DNA from 2 places in the Bacillus sp. SRL543 genome. Region 2 is predicted to be linked to the other one. Evidence: predicted binding sites of a transcription regulator. Region 2 holds the regulator's gene; the other holds the start of a gene.
What was found. The regulator LexA, encoded in region 2, represses DNA repair genes until DNA is damaged. The targets are predictions, from matches to a motif close to CGAACATATGTTCG.
Positions count from the first base shown of each region.

Region 1: a site for LexA is predicted at 3,879-3,892, ahead of AC4E8B_RS11690 (rRNA methyltransferase). Genes of this name have one in related genera too.

Region 1 is NZ_OZ481794.1:2,328,654-2,335,594, reverse strand. Features, by position in the region: gene htpG (molecular chaperone HtpG) at 222-2,099, shown strand; gene AC4E8B_RS11700 (vanadium-dependent haloperoxidase) at 2,252-3,142, shown strand; gene AC4E8B_RS11695 (nucleoside deaminase) at 3,271-3,738, opposite strand; gene AC4E8B_RS11690 (rRNA methyltransferase) at 3,961-4,332, shown strand; gene AC4E8B_RS11685 (staygreen family protein) at 4,890-5,366, opposite strand; gene AC4E8B_RS11680 (hypothetical protein) at 5,444-6,214, opposite strand; gene AC4E8B_RS11675 (alanine/glycine:cation symporter family protein) at 6,506-6,941, opposite strand, start outside.
Region 2 is NZ_OZ481794.1:2,042,861-2,049,801, reverse strand. Features, by position in the region: gene tkt (transketolase) at 1-1,579, opposite strand, end outside; gene AC4E8B_RS10335 (DUF896 domain-containing protein) at 1,759-1,998, opposite strand; gene AC4E8B_RS10330 (YneB family resolvase-like protein) at 2,128-2,775, opposite strand; gene yneA (cell division suppressor protein YneA) at 2,791-3,123, opposite strand; gene lexA (transcriptional repressor LexA) at 3,282-3,905, shown strand; gene AC4E8B_RS10315 (DUF4257 domain-containing protein) at 4,159-4,440, shown strand; gene AC4E8B_RS10310 (DL-endopeptidase inhibitor IseA) at 4,646-5,188, shown strand; gene AC4E8B_RS10305 (helix-turn-helix domain-containing protein) at 5,348-5,881, opposite strand; gene AC4E8B_RS10300 (hypothetical protein) at 5,990-6,397, opposite strand; gene AC4E8B_RS10295 (hypothetical protein) at 6,601-6,941, shown strand, end outside.

The DNA.
Region 1 (6,941 bases), 290 kb from region 2:
TCTGGTGAAAAAACTGACAGCCGCCTGCCGTTTGAGCAGGCACAATCAGTAGTATTTACATACCATCAAAATTATACCGGAATACCTCTTGAAATCAAGAGAATTGCACACTTATTTAAGGGAGAGTTGACAGAACAAAAGGTTATATGATATTAAAAAATCAGCACTCTGCTTCAATGAGTGCTAAAGAAACTTCATCATAAGCAGGAGGGATAAATAAAATGGTAAAGCAGCAATTCAAAGCTGAGTCCAAAAGATTACTGGAGATGATGATTCATTCCATCTATTCCAAAAAGGAAGTATTTATAAGAGAACTGATCTCAAACAGCAGCGATGCCATTGACAAGCTGTATTACAAGGCGCTGACAGATGATTCGATCAGCTTCAATAAAGAAAACTATTACATAAAAATAACAGCTGACAAAGAATCACGGACCCTTCGGATCAAAGATACCGGCATCGGGATGACAAAGGAAGAACTAGAAGACAATCTGGGCGTTATCGCCAAAAGCGGGTCATTGAACTTCAAAACCAACACAGAGCTTAAAGACGGCTATGATATCATCGGCCAATTCGGGGTTGGCTTTTATGCGGCCTTCATGGCTGCAGATTCTGTTACAGTCATCAGCAGGGCCCAAGGAAGCACAGAAGCATACAAGTGGGAATCAGAGGGAGCGGAAGGCTTCTCAATCGAGCCTGCCGTCAAGGAAGAGACAGGAACAGAGATCATCCTGAAGATAAAGGAAAATACCGAAGAAGAAAATTACGATGAGTTTTTAGATGAGTATTCACTTAAGAACATCATTAAGAAGTATTCTGACTTCATCCGCTATCCGATCCTGATGGATGTATCCGGCAGGAGGCCAAAGGACGGGGAAGAAGGGGAATTTGAGGAATACACGAAAGAAGAAACCATCAACAGCATGGTGCCGATCTGGCGGAAAAATAAAAGCGAGCTGACAGAAGATGACTACGAAAAGTTTTATGCAGAAAAGCATTTCGGTTTTGATAAGCCGCTGAAGTCCATTCACATCAATGTCGACGGCACCATCCGCTATCATGCCGTGCTCTTTATCCCGGAAAAGATCCCGTTCGATTATTATTCCAAAGAATACGAAAAGGGGCTTGAGCTGTATTCAAATGGCGTGCTGATCATGAACAAATGCGCCGAGCTGCTTCCTGATTATTTCAGCTTTGTGAAAGGAATTGTTGATTCAGAAGATCTGTCCCTGAATATCTCGCGCGAAATCCTTCAGCAGGACCGCCAGCTGAAGCTGATTGCAAAGAATCTCGGCAAAAAGATCAAAAGCGAATTGCAGTCCATGCTGAAGAATGATCGGGAAAAATATGAAGCATTCTACGAGTCTTTCGGCAGACAGCTGAAATACGGGGTATACAGCGACTTTGGCAGCAACAAGGAAATGCTGCAGGATCTGCTGATGTTCCATTCATCAAAGGAAAACAAGCTCGTAACGCTTGATGAATATATCGCAGGAATGCCTGAGGACCAAAAGTATATTTATTATGCTGCCGGGGAATCTGTCAGCCGGATTGAAAAGCTTCCGCAGACAGAGCTTGTTGCTGACAAAGGTTACGAAATTCTGTACTTTACCGAAGATATCGATGAATTTGCCATCAAGATGCTGATGAACTATAAAGAGAAGGAATTCAAGTCTGTGTCCAGCTCTGATCTGGGTATTGAAACTGATGAGGATGACAAGAGCGGCGAAAACGAGAAGTCATATGAAGAAATGTTTACAAACATGAAGGAACTGCTTGCAGGAAAGGTTAAGGAAGTCCGTGCTTCCAAGAGGCTGAAAAGCCATCCGGTCTGCCTGGCAGCAGAAGGGGATCTGACCATCGAAATGGAGAAGATTCTTAACAGCATGCCGGACAGCCAGAATGTAAAAGCGGAGAAAATCCTGGAAATCAATCCCAATCATGAGGTCTTTGCTTCACTGCAGAATGCGTTCGCAAATGACAAAGAGAAGCTTGCTTTATACACCAGTCTATTATACAACCAGGCTCTGCTGATCGAAGGTTTGCCAATCAGTGATCCAGTGGAGTTTACGAATGATATTTGCAAGGTTATGAAATGATATTCAATCCTGCACAGTAATGAAAAAGACGAACTTTCATAGTCCATGAAGTTCGTCTTTTTTTTTTTTTGAATCCGCTCTTAAATGAGTGAAGATGCCTATCCACATATCACTTTGATTTCATAAGCTGTTACATCAGGCAAGGAGGTGAAATGATGGAAGAAAATTATTTGCGCTGGTCTGAGCAGCCTTATGCGGGAGAAAGAATTCCGCCATCTGATGGTGTTACGCCATATGCCGGATCCTGGCCGCTGATCTTTTTAAAACGGGACAGCGATGGCCATTTTCTTGATCCAGATCACAAGAGAATCGTTTTGCCGATTAAAGATCCTCACCATATTGATTTTTATCGTGAATTAATAATCGTTCAGCGGACATTGAACAACTTGTCTCCGCAGCAGAAGAAAATCGGCATTTATTATGGTACAGGAGTTCCGACAAAGCAATGGACACCAGTCATTGACAAGCTGATCGATACGTATAGTGTAGGGCCAACCGAAGCGGCAAGGATTCTTGCTGTTGTGCATGGTGCTATAAATGACAGCATGGTGGTTACCTGGCATTTAAAATACCTTTGGGATGCAGCAAGACCTAATCAGTATGATCAGACGCTTGCAACATTGCTGTGCACCCCGAGATTTCCTGCCTATCCTTCGGGACACGCAGTAGTATCAGGCTGTGCAGAAGTCATGCTGACCTATTTTTTCCCGAAAGAAGCAGGGAAGATTAAAAGGATAGCTAAAGAAGATGCTCTTAGCCGGCTATACGCAGGAGTCCATTTCCCCTCAGATAATGATGAAGGGCTGAGGCTTGGCAGACATATTGGAAGTGTGATTATCAGCCACCTGAAAAGCCAGTCGGACGAGCGGGGAGGTTCCCCTGATTTTTCAGGCCGGAAGTACCGGAACGCTGGCATACTTTCAGAGGATTACCTGCAGGCCATTCCGTTTAATTTTAATGAAAGATGCCGCTCGCTCACAAGGGATGATGATGTTAGAGTGAAACAGAATACTGAAGCTGCTAAACCATACTTGAAATTCTAAAACTTTGTCTTAGTTTCACATACGCCGAAAGCTGGATATTAATATTCCGGCTTTTCGTTTTGAATATCAATTCCTGCGTTTTAAAAAGCTCTTCAAGTTAGTCATCTGCTTTAATTGGAATACGATCCCTAATACATGATCTTAGAAAAAGATTTTTCCCACATTTTGAATGGCATTAATGCTTCATCCATTTTTACTTGCACCATAGCAATGCTGCGCCGTTCAAGCGGGAGGGAGAGCTGTTCATATATAAATTGATCATCAAAACCAGCAGTGGCTGCATCCTCTTTCGTACAGGCAAAATATACTGCTTTCGGACGCGCCCAGTATATCGCTCCAAAGCACATTGGGCAGGGCTCACAGCTGGTATAGATCTCACAGTCGATCAGCTGGAAATCCTGGAGGTGCAGGCAGGCAGCGCGGATTGCCTGTATTTCAGCGTGGGCAGTGGGATCATACAGCGAAGTGACCCGGTTGGCACCTGTGCCGATCACCTTGCCGTCTTTTACCACAACCGCCCCAAAAGGACCTCCCAGATGGGCAGCAGCATTCTCAAGGGCAGCTTCTACTGCATTTTCCATAAAATAAAGATTCATGAACAGAATCACTCCAATCTATGGTATTTTATCTATTATTGGAGATTTTGGGTAAAAAAGCATGCGGTTTGGAAGGTAATCTGACAAAACTTTGAAAAGGCGGCTGTTAACTGCTGCCAAAGTGAGCAATTCACCCCACAAGAACATATGTTCCATATGTAAAAAACAGAAAATGATATAATGATTATTATATAGAGGAAATCTAAGCGGAAAGGTGATTTTATGTGGAAAAAAGTTGACGGCAAACTAATTCAATTAACAGATGAATCAAGGGTTAAGTTCAGGACAAATATCAGCAAAGCTTTGATTGAAAGATTGAATGATCTGGCATACGAATATGATACACATGTGAATTATTTACTTGAAACAGGACTGAAAAAAGTGCTGGAGCAGGATTATATAGAATTCAATAAGAAAAATCGCCCCAAAGACAGAGTCCAGTACAAAACTACATATGACAGCAGCCTGATTGAACAAATTAAATCATTCGCCAAAAAACACGATGTATTTATAAACGACGTTATAGAATACAGCGCAGGCTACATAGATGCTGATTCGGCAAAAGACAGCGGCTATAAGCACCGGATAGAGTAGGCAGCTGGTGCTGTCCTGTTTTTTAAAACTACGCCCCGAACATAATATATATTATAGGAAGTCGTGTAAACAGATAAATCTCTAGTCTCAATAGTTAAGTATACTTAAGATAGTGAGACGGAATCGAAATTTTTAGGATTTTGAGTGATTTTGTTTATTCTTACTTGAGCAGCAATCATTTTTTATGTTTGAGCCTCTTTTTATAAACTTTTTTAAAAAATTCATTATAATGCTCATTTATTGAATATCACAATCTTTTTCTGCCTGCTGCCGGTTTTCAGTATACCTGCAATCATGCTAGCATCATTCAATATACTTACGGCTGGTTTATAGCTGGTTTACAACTGTTTTTGATTGATTGGATATACTTTTACAGATCAATCCCTATTATTGACTTATTAACTCAATTTAATGGTACATTTGCTCTGAAATGCCCCTGCTTCTAAAAAGATAACTAGTTAACATAATAATTTTATATTCCACTTGCTCCCATGCTCATCACCAACAAAGCAAAACAAGCCCCAGTTTATTCCCGGGACTTGCTTTCACGTCTCTTTTCATATAACCGGCTGCTGGACGCTATTTAAATACTGTCTAGGCGTGCCATAATAAATCATCTTGCTGAATTGCGGAAATATAGAATCAAACTGCACGTATATCGGTGAATCCAGCAGCCATGGATAGCTGATAAAAAAGCTTCTGTCTCCGTACATGATTGCCTTGAGCGCTAAATCCATTTCCCGCTGAAAAATCATAAAGCGCATCTTCGAAGTTTCTTCGTCAAACTCTCCCCCGCTCACATATACTGCTGCCTTAAGAACATATTGCCCCATCTGCGGCAGCCACTCAGCCAGAACTTCATCCCTGAAATTTTTATTGACGGAGCTGTAATCATAAACGCAACCTATGCTAAGAAACAGTTCACTGGTCTCATCTGAATGTGTAAGCGTGTATTTCCTGCCGTCAACAGGCTTCTGCTCTGTTGCCGGAGCCAGATGCCGGACGCTCAGTTTCTGAGGATTAAATTGACTCATAGCAAGCTGCTCTCCCTTCGGAAAGAAGTTATTCTTGCTATAGCATATGAAGTTAGTCTCATAAGTGTGACAAAGGCCTATCTCTTTTTATGCCCCCTCCCTGTTTCGTATAGCTTGGTATCAAGTGTTTTCCAGCTGCCATTATCATATACCCATGTTGATTCAGCAAATGCTATTGTATCAGCGTTATATGCCCCGCTGATGCGCTGTACGCCTTTCAGGCCATTTTTTCCTCCATCAAGCATGATCGGGATGAGCGTGCCAAACGGATTGACCATCAGCTCTGCAGGCTCATTCAATTTGCCGTTATGATAGAGCCCCAATCGTTCGTAGTCTTCCTTTCTCTCTGTTAAATCAAAAGTATAAGACTGTCCAGTTGCAGGAATGGTTACAGAAGCTTTATAGCCATCCATAAATTCACTGTCAATCATCAATGGTTCAGGCACCTTTAAGTCCTCTAATTTGAAGTCTTTTAAGCTATACAGATAATAGTTGGAGAGCCCGCCGCTGCCCCCGGTGGCTACAGAAGCAAATAAATCTTTTACACCGTCATGGTTAAGGTCGATAAACTTAACGGAAGGCTCATATCCCCCTTCTAAATTCTCCCGGTACGTCTGGCCGTTCGATGCTTCGATGATCACATATACATCCTTTAAAAAAGAGGCTCCCTCCTCATATGGAATGGCTTTTATATAGACCGTATCCTTTTTTCCATCACCGGTTATATCTTCTTTCTTTTTAACAACAGTTTCTGCCTTGTCAGCTTCTTCAACTGCATAAGCTCCTGTAATGGCTGAAACTGACATAAAGAAAAACGCCGCAAATGCGAACAAAAGTTCCCTTCTCATAAAAACCGCCCTTTCCGAACAATTTTTATTCGTATTATGTCCAGATATGGGAAATATATGTACCGATTCAAAGCTTTCCAGCTGCTTTCCCTCAAGACCTTGAATCAACTAAATCGAGTCTGCACCGCACGAAGAAAATACTCCTGCTTTCAAAAAGAGATTCGTGCCTTCCGTTCCGCTCTTTGCTGAATCTTTTAAAAAGCAGGTCAGGCGCCAGTTTCACCTCTAATCTGCAAAATTAATTTCCGGCTGTACAAAAATGGCCTCCCTGCTTAGGGAAGCCATTTTATATTAGTTTACTTTTTTCTTCTTTAGAGCTTCTTCTTTAGACTCCCAGTATTCTATGCCTTTCAATCCAGGTATGCTGTCAGAATAAAAGACAGGATCTTTTCCTTCCCTGCGCTGATTTTTGTAATCTTTCAGTGCAGCAAATGCTATTCTGCCAAGCATTGTAATGGCTATCAGGTTGATGATGGCCATGATGCCCATGAACAGGTCTGCAAGTCCCCAGACAACTTCAAGGTCGACTGCTGCGCCGAAAATGACCATACCGATCACAGCCAGCCGGTAGATAAAGAGAGCAGGCTTGCTTTCTTTAATGAATTCAATATTCGTTTCACCGTAATAGTAGTTGCCTATGACAGAACTGAATGCGAACAGAAGGATCGCCACTGCCACAAAATAGCTTGCCCACGGGCCGATATGCGTTGCCAGGGCAGTTTGGGTG
Region 2 (6,941 bases):
GGGTAGGCAGGTTTTGGCGCGTCAGCACAAGCGCTGTCGGCTTATCCTGTGATTCTACCGCCACTTTCCATGCAGCTGAAGTTTCATTTCCATCAGCCGGACGGATGACAGACAGGTTAGGCATCGCACGAAGTGATGCAAGCTGTTCAACCGGCTCATGAGTAGGGCCGTCCTCACCGACAGCAATGCTGTCATGCGTGAATACATAAGTAACAGGAAGTCCCATAAGAGCAGCCAGGCGGACTGCAGGGCGAAGATAATCAGAGAATACGAAGAAGGTTCCTCCGAATACCTTTAAGCCGCCGTGGAGGGCCATGCCGTTAAGCGCAGCACCCATGGCAAATTCCCTTACGCCGAACCAGATGTTGCGGCCTTCGAATGAAGCAGGGGTAAAGTCGCCTGAGCCTTTGATCATCGTTTTGTTTGAACCGGCAAGGTCAGCAGATCCGCCGATGAAGAATGGAAGATTCTGCGCGACTCCGTTCAGTGCTTCGCCGGAAGATGCGCGGCTTGCCAGGCTTGAACCTGTTTCATAAACTGGAATGTCCTTATCCCATCCTTCTGGAAGTTCGCCATCCATTGCTCCCTGAAGCTGGGCACCGAGCTCAGGGAATTCCTGCTTATAGCTGTCGAGCATAGAGTTCCACTCCTGCTCAGTCTGCGCTCCGCGGTCAGCGATATGCTTTTTGAAGTGGCTGTACACTTCCTCCGGAACATGGAAATCTTCTTCAAAGGTCCACTTGTAAGCTTCCTTCGTCAGCTTAAGCTCATCAGCTCCAAGCGGGGCTCCGTGTACGTCAGATTTTCCGGATTTATTTGGAGAACCAAATCCGATGACCGTTTTTACTTCGATCATAGTCGGGCGGTCAAGATCTCCTCTTGCTTCTTCAAGCGCATTCGCTACTTCGCTAAGATCATTGCCATCCTCAACACGGATATATTGCCATCCGTATGATTCAAATCTTTGCGCTACACTTTCAGAGAAAGAACGGTCAAGATCGCCGTCAAGGGAGATATCATTTGAATCATAAAGGACAACCAGCTTGCCAAGCTTCAAGTGGCCTGCAAGCGATGCAGCTTCGGCAGATACACCTTCCATGAGGTCACCGTCGCCGCAGATGCTGTATGTAAAGTGGTCGACTACATTATACTTGTCTTTATTGTAAACAGCTGCAAGATGGCGTTCTGCCATGGCCATGCCGACTGCCATGGCAATGCCTTGTCCAAGCGGGCCTGTTGTCGCGTCTACGCCCTTCGTATGTTTATATTCAGGGTGTCCAGGAGTTTTGCTTCCCCACTGGCGGAATTCCTTCAAATCATCGATTGTGAGACCGTAGCCTGATAAGTGCAGCAGGCTGTATAAAAGCATAGAGCCATGTCCTGCAGACAGGACAAACCTGTCACGGTTAAACCACTCAGGATTAGCCGGGTTATGGTTCATGAAACGGCTCCAGAGTGTATATGCCATCGGAGCTGCCCCCATCGGCATGCCAGGGTGGCCGGAATTAGCTTTTTCAATCGCATCGATAGATAAAGTTCTGATCGAGCTTATCGACAAATCATCAATAGATTCAAACATATACTACATCCTTCCTTTATAAAGAATCTTACTTTTTAATATTATAGCGGCTCTTAATTTTACACAACTGAGAAGCTTCTGTATAGCTTGTGCATTTTGAAAACCTGTATGTAAAAGAGAACCAAAAATAAATCCAAAAAGGGAACACATATTTATGAGTCCCTTTTTGGCATGGTGCATCAATGAAGGCGTTTCTTTTCGTCCTCGCGGAGCTTTTTGATCTTTTTCGGTGTAACATCATTCCCTTTGGGATCCATGATGGTTACACCTTTTAAGGTTGTAAGCATATTGGAACGGAAAGTCTGCAGATACTCGCTGCGAAGCTTCGTCTGCTCCTTGGCCTCTTCGGTCGTCAGTCCTGTGGTTTTTGCTTTGTTTGCCAGCTCATTGATTCTGGCCATTTTATCTTTAGGCAGCATAATAACGCTCCTTTTTCATTCATTTCATTTAGCTTTCTCTAGTCGTTTCCCCTTAAAACCCTGGTCTAAACGGCCGGAGAATACATCAAATGTTACTATAAAAAAAAGCGTTTGCCAAGGCAAACACTCTTACTCTTCCTGTGCATCTATGTATTCCTGATAGCGCCTGTGCACCGTCGCCTTGGAAATAGGATAGCCGAAGCCCCTGAGAGTTGCCGCAATCTCCGAAAATGTAAGCTTGCTGGCTCTAAGGCGGACAATTTCTTCTATTGGAACCTCAATCCGCTCCCTTCCGGAGTGCTCCCCCAGATTCTTAAGGTTCTTCTCCGGCCTGAACCCTCTGTGCACTGCCCTTTTCATGCCTCTTTTGATCTTGATATTATGCAGCTTGCGCTGATATTCTTCCACCATTGAGACAATATTAAGAACCATGGAATCTGATTCGGAAAGCTGCAGCTCCCCATTATGGGAAATGCTGTAGAGCATAGCGCCCTCTTTATATATGAAGTGAAGCAGGGCGATTTTTGCATTGCCCCTTCCGAGCCTCGTTTCATCCTGGATGAGGATGGCTTTGATCCCCTCAGTCTTAATAAGGTCAAGGAGCTCAAGCACACCGTCCCTCTCCAGGTCATACCCGCTGGCCTGTTCCCTGATGACTGCGGCTACTTCAAAGCCTTTTTCCCCGGCAAGTGCAGCCAGTTCCTCTTCCTGCCTCTCCAGTGATGTTTCCTGTGTTTCTTTTGTTGTTGATACCCTGCAATAGATTACTGCTTTCATATATGCTCCTTTATGTTATTCACCCGCAAAGTTCTGAAGGTCATCCTGCAGCTGCCTTGTATGGCTGTCCGCTTTTACCGGGATAAGGATCTGCTCACCCGCTTTGATCGTGCTGCCCGCTATTCCGTTCTCCTCTTCCACCCACATCACGAATTCTTCTGCTGACAGCTTGTGCTTTTCCGAAAATTGCTGAGACAGCCCCCATAATGTATCACCTTCATCTACTGTTACTTCTATATAGTCTTCTTCCCCGAAAATCCTGTCATATCCGGTAAGCAGCAAAGCCGACCCAAAGCTTAAAACGATAAGTATAATAGCATATGAATACTGGTTCCACAATTTTTTCATAAAAGACACCCCGTCATAAGAATATATGTTCGCATTTCGTTGAATTTATTATAAACCGAACATGTGTTTTCCGTCAACAAAAATTCGAACTTATGTTTGTATCTGTTTCGGGTACATGCTATAATTTAATCAATAATAACCATACGGGGTGCGAATACATGGCTAAAATATCCAAAAGGCAGCAGGACATACTGGAATTTATCAAAGAAGAAGTAAAGGCAAAAGGTTATCCCCCTTCAGTAAGGGAAATCGGGGAAGCGGTCGGCCTGGCGTCCAGCTCGACAGTGCACGGGCATCTCGCCCGGCTCGAAAGCAAGGGGATGATCAGAAGGGATCCGACAAAGCCGCGCGCAATTGAAATCCTGGAGCTTGATGAGACATCACATATCCCAAGGAACAATGTTGTAAATGTCCCTATACTCGGGAAGGTCACAGCAGGACAGCCGATCACCGCGATTGAAAATGTAGAAGAATTCTTCCCGCTGCCGGAAAGCATGGCACCGGCAGCCGAACAGGTCTTCATGCTTGAGATCATGGGTGAAAGTATGATCGAAGCCGGCATCCTTGACGGCGACTATGTCATCGTCCGCCAGCAGCAGTCAGCCAACAACGGCGATATTGTCGTGGCAATGACAGATGAAGATGAAGCAACCGTCAAGCGGTTCTTCAAGGAAAGGGATTATATCAGGCTTCAGCCTGAAAACTCTACAATGGAGCCGATCATCCTCCGGAATGTTTCCATTCTCGGCAAGGTCATTGGCGTATACCGCCATATTCACTGATTATATGATTCTCTCAGCCCGGGCACCTGATCGCCTGGGCTGTTTTCTGCTCAAAAAACCTTGTGAATACTAGAATAGTCGCATCTGCTGCTGCTTAGTTTTTCCTGAAGAGTAAATATGTACTATTAAATAAATCTGAAAATTCAGTCATTTTATCCATATCTTCACCCGGCAGGTCTGTTATATAATAGAAGCAACACCATGATTGACCTAAGGTCGCACCAAAAATTCCGGCTTTAGGAGTGTGAGGCAAATGTGGCAGCATGTCGTCTTCGCAATATTCATTGGTGGCCTTGTCGGCGCGGTTGGGCATCTAAAGAAACACGGGAAGCTGATCATGCCGAAAAGAACGAAGCAATTCATCTATCTCGGCTTTTTGGAGGAAATGGTATTGGGATCACTCGCCTCAGCGCTGCTTGTGCTTTCATCAGATGCAAGCTCCCTCTTGAAGGTAGCATTCCTGTCCATGCTTGCAGGACTGGGCGGTGAAGCCTTGATCCGCAGTCTTGACTTAATAAGGGCCGAAAAGAAATGAAACAGGAGGAAAAGCGGAAATTATGCTGAAACTATCACGAGTACAAACGTAAGAAGCCTCTCCCGGAAAGTTGGGAAGAGGCTCTTTTTACGCCTGAAAACTGTAAACAATCATCTGCATTTCGGTAACTTTTCTGTAACTCTTTTGAGGAGAAGGAAAGGTAATATAAGGTTAGAAAGCAAATACACTTATTGGAGGCTTTAAAATGAAAAAACTATTATCCATCCTGTTAGCCGCTGTCGCCCTGTTTACATTCAGTCTTGGCGCCTCAGCAAAATCCGCGGGCGGAGACTTAAGCAGCAAGAAAGCAATCGAACTGGCGGTTAACGCACGTGTGCATCACTGGAACAGCATGAACGGCCATATCCCATCCAAAAAGAACACAGCCTGCTCTATCAAAACTTTTCAATACAAAGGCACGGAATATCGCTACCTGTGCAGTGAAATCAATACTAAAAGCAAGCTGACCAAGTACCTTAATGAATCATTCACCTTAAATGCCATCAGCAAAGGCTACAAAAAATACAGATTCATTGAGTATAAAGGCAAGATGGCACAGCCGAATGCTGATGGCGGCAGCCTGCTTGAATGGAATAAAGCCAAAGCAAAGCTCATCTATTCCAGAAAAGATATCCGCCAGTTCGAATTTACGGTCCCTTACGGCGAAAAGCAATATGAAAAGAAAAAAGTTACGTTTGTAAAGGTCCTCGGGAAGTGGCAGATTAATGCTTTTGATGCGGTGAGATAATGTAAGGAACATGCACTGCCTTGGACGATTGTTCAAGGCAATTTCCTATTGCTTTAAAATTCCTATAAATTTATACATGGCTAATTATCGCATTCATTCTGAACTGTATTAGTTTTAAAATCGAATCGATTAGAAGATGCAATTACCTGTATTTTATAATTAAAGACCCAATGCATTTATTTTAATCCCAAATGTACCAATGCCAATTAATTCCCCATCGTCCCCAAGCAAGGGATATCCTACTATGTAATGCGTGTGTACTTCATTGTTATATTCGTATTCTGCAAATGTTCCTGATGTTTCTTTTGTATCAATCACTCTCTGCTTCAGGGATATCAGTTTTTGCGAATCGATGCAAAAACTTAATTCATCATCCCTGGCACCTATGAACTGATTAACTTCCGCCTGATTAGCAGAATCAAAGATCCATGTATACCTCAGCTCAAGGTCACTGTGTGCCAGCATGCATTTCGTCTGCGTAAACACCTCTTGAAAGGCGGCTAAATCAGATAATAACAGCGAAGGGTTAATATCCAGTACTTTGGCGATATTCCTGCTTATATCAACACTGGGATTCCTTGTTCCAGATTCAATTTGTGAATAATAAGCACGATCGATGAAAATCAGATCGGCCACATCTGCTTGAGTCATATTTTTGCTTTTCCTGAGTGTTATCAGCCAGTCACGTTTCATTTCATACCTCCCTCTTTAACATAATAAAGCCCTCCTGCAAAAATGAGAAGGGCTGGTTCAGGTCGAATGTGCAATTTTAATAAAAAAATGGCTGCCATACTGCTTGTCTTACTTGGAATCCAGATTTTGATTTAGATAAAAAAAGCTCTTCAAAGGAATCTCTTCGTAACTGCAGCCAAATTTGCTTTTAACATGGTCATTCAGCGCATACTCCAAGTTTCCTGCATAAAAATTCACTCTAACATGGCAATGTGCAAGTGCAAGATGATCAGTAAAGCTTTTTGCCAGCTGGTCCAGGTGATATATATGATCATCCAGAACTTTTTCCACTGAGTATACTTCTGCTTTAACGATATTTGATCTCATTTCATCAGATGGTACATGATCTTCCTGGGGGAAATCAGCAAGAGTACAGGCCCTTTTTTCATCAATGATAATCATCCGATAAGTTCTATCTTCCAAAAAAATGTCCCATGCTTCCAGTTCAGTCAAATTCAGTATCCTTTCAAAGTGCATGCACATAACCACCCTTTAGAATTTTCGATTTATCTATCTTTAATCCATTAAAAAAGGACATCCATTCCCTCTGAAATTTAGAAAGTAATGCCCTGATTATATATAAACCATAGGCTATAAAAATTTTCCCAACCCTCTTGATATTCCTGCCGTTAAAATATCAGGTTATAATTGTATAAATTATACAGTTGGGAGATAGATTTTTGAAGAAAATATTAACTTACGTACTCTTCATCCTATTGATAAGTTCAGGATGTTCTAATGAAAATGAAAAAAAAGACCTTCTTGCTGTAAGCCACAATTCTACAGAGGAACTGAAGACCTGGTCGCCCACACCTCATACAGTTATAGAACTGGAAGGGAAGTCTTTAAATTTATATGGAGAATCAGGAAAATACGCCCTTTCTCCGGATGTATTCAGGGTAGATACACAAGGGATACACACTTGGTATTTATGGGTGACACCAGAAGAAAAAAAGAAAATGCTTCATGAGAAAGTTACCATTAAGGGGATCAGTGAGAAAGATAAAAACGAGGAGATATA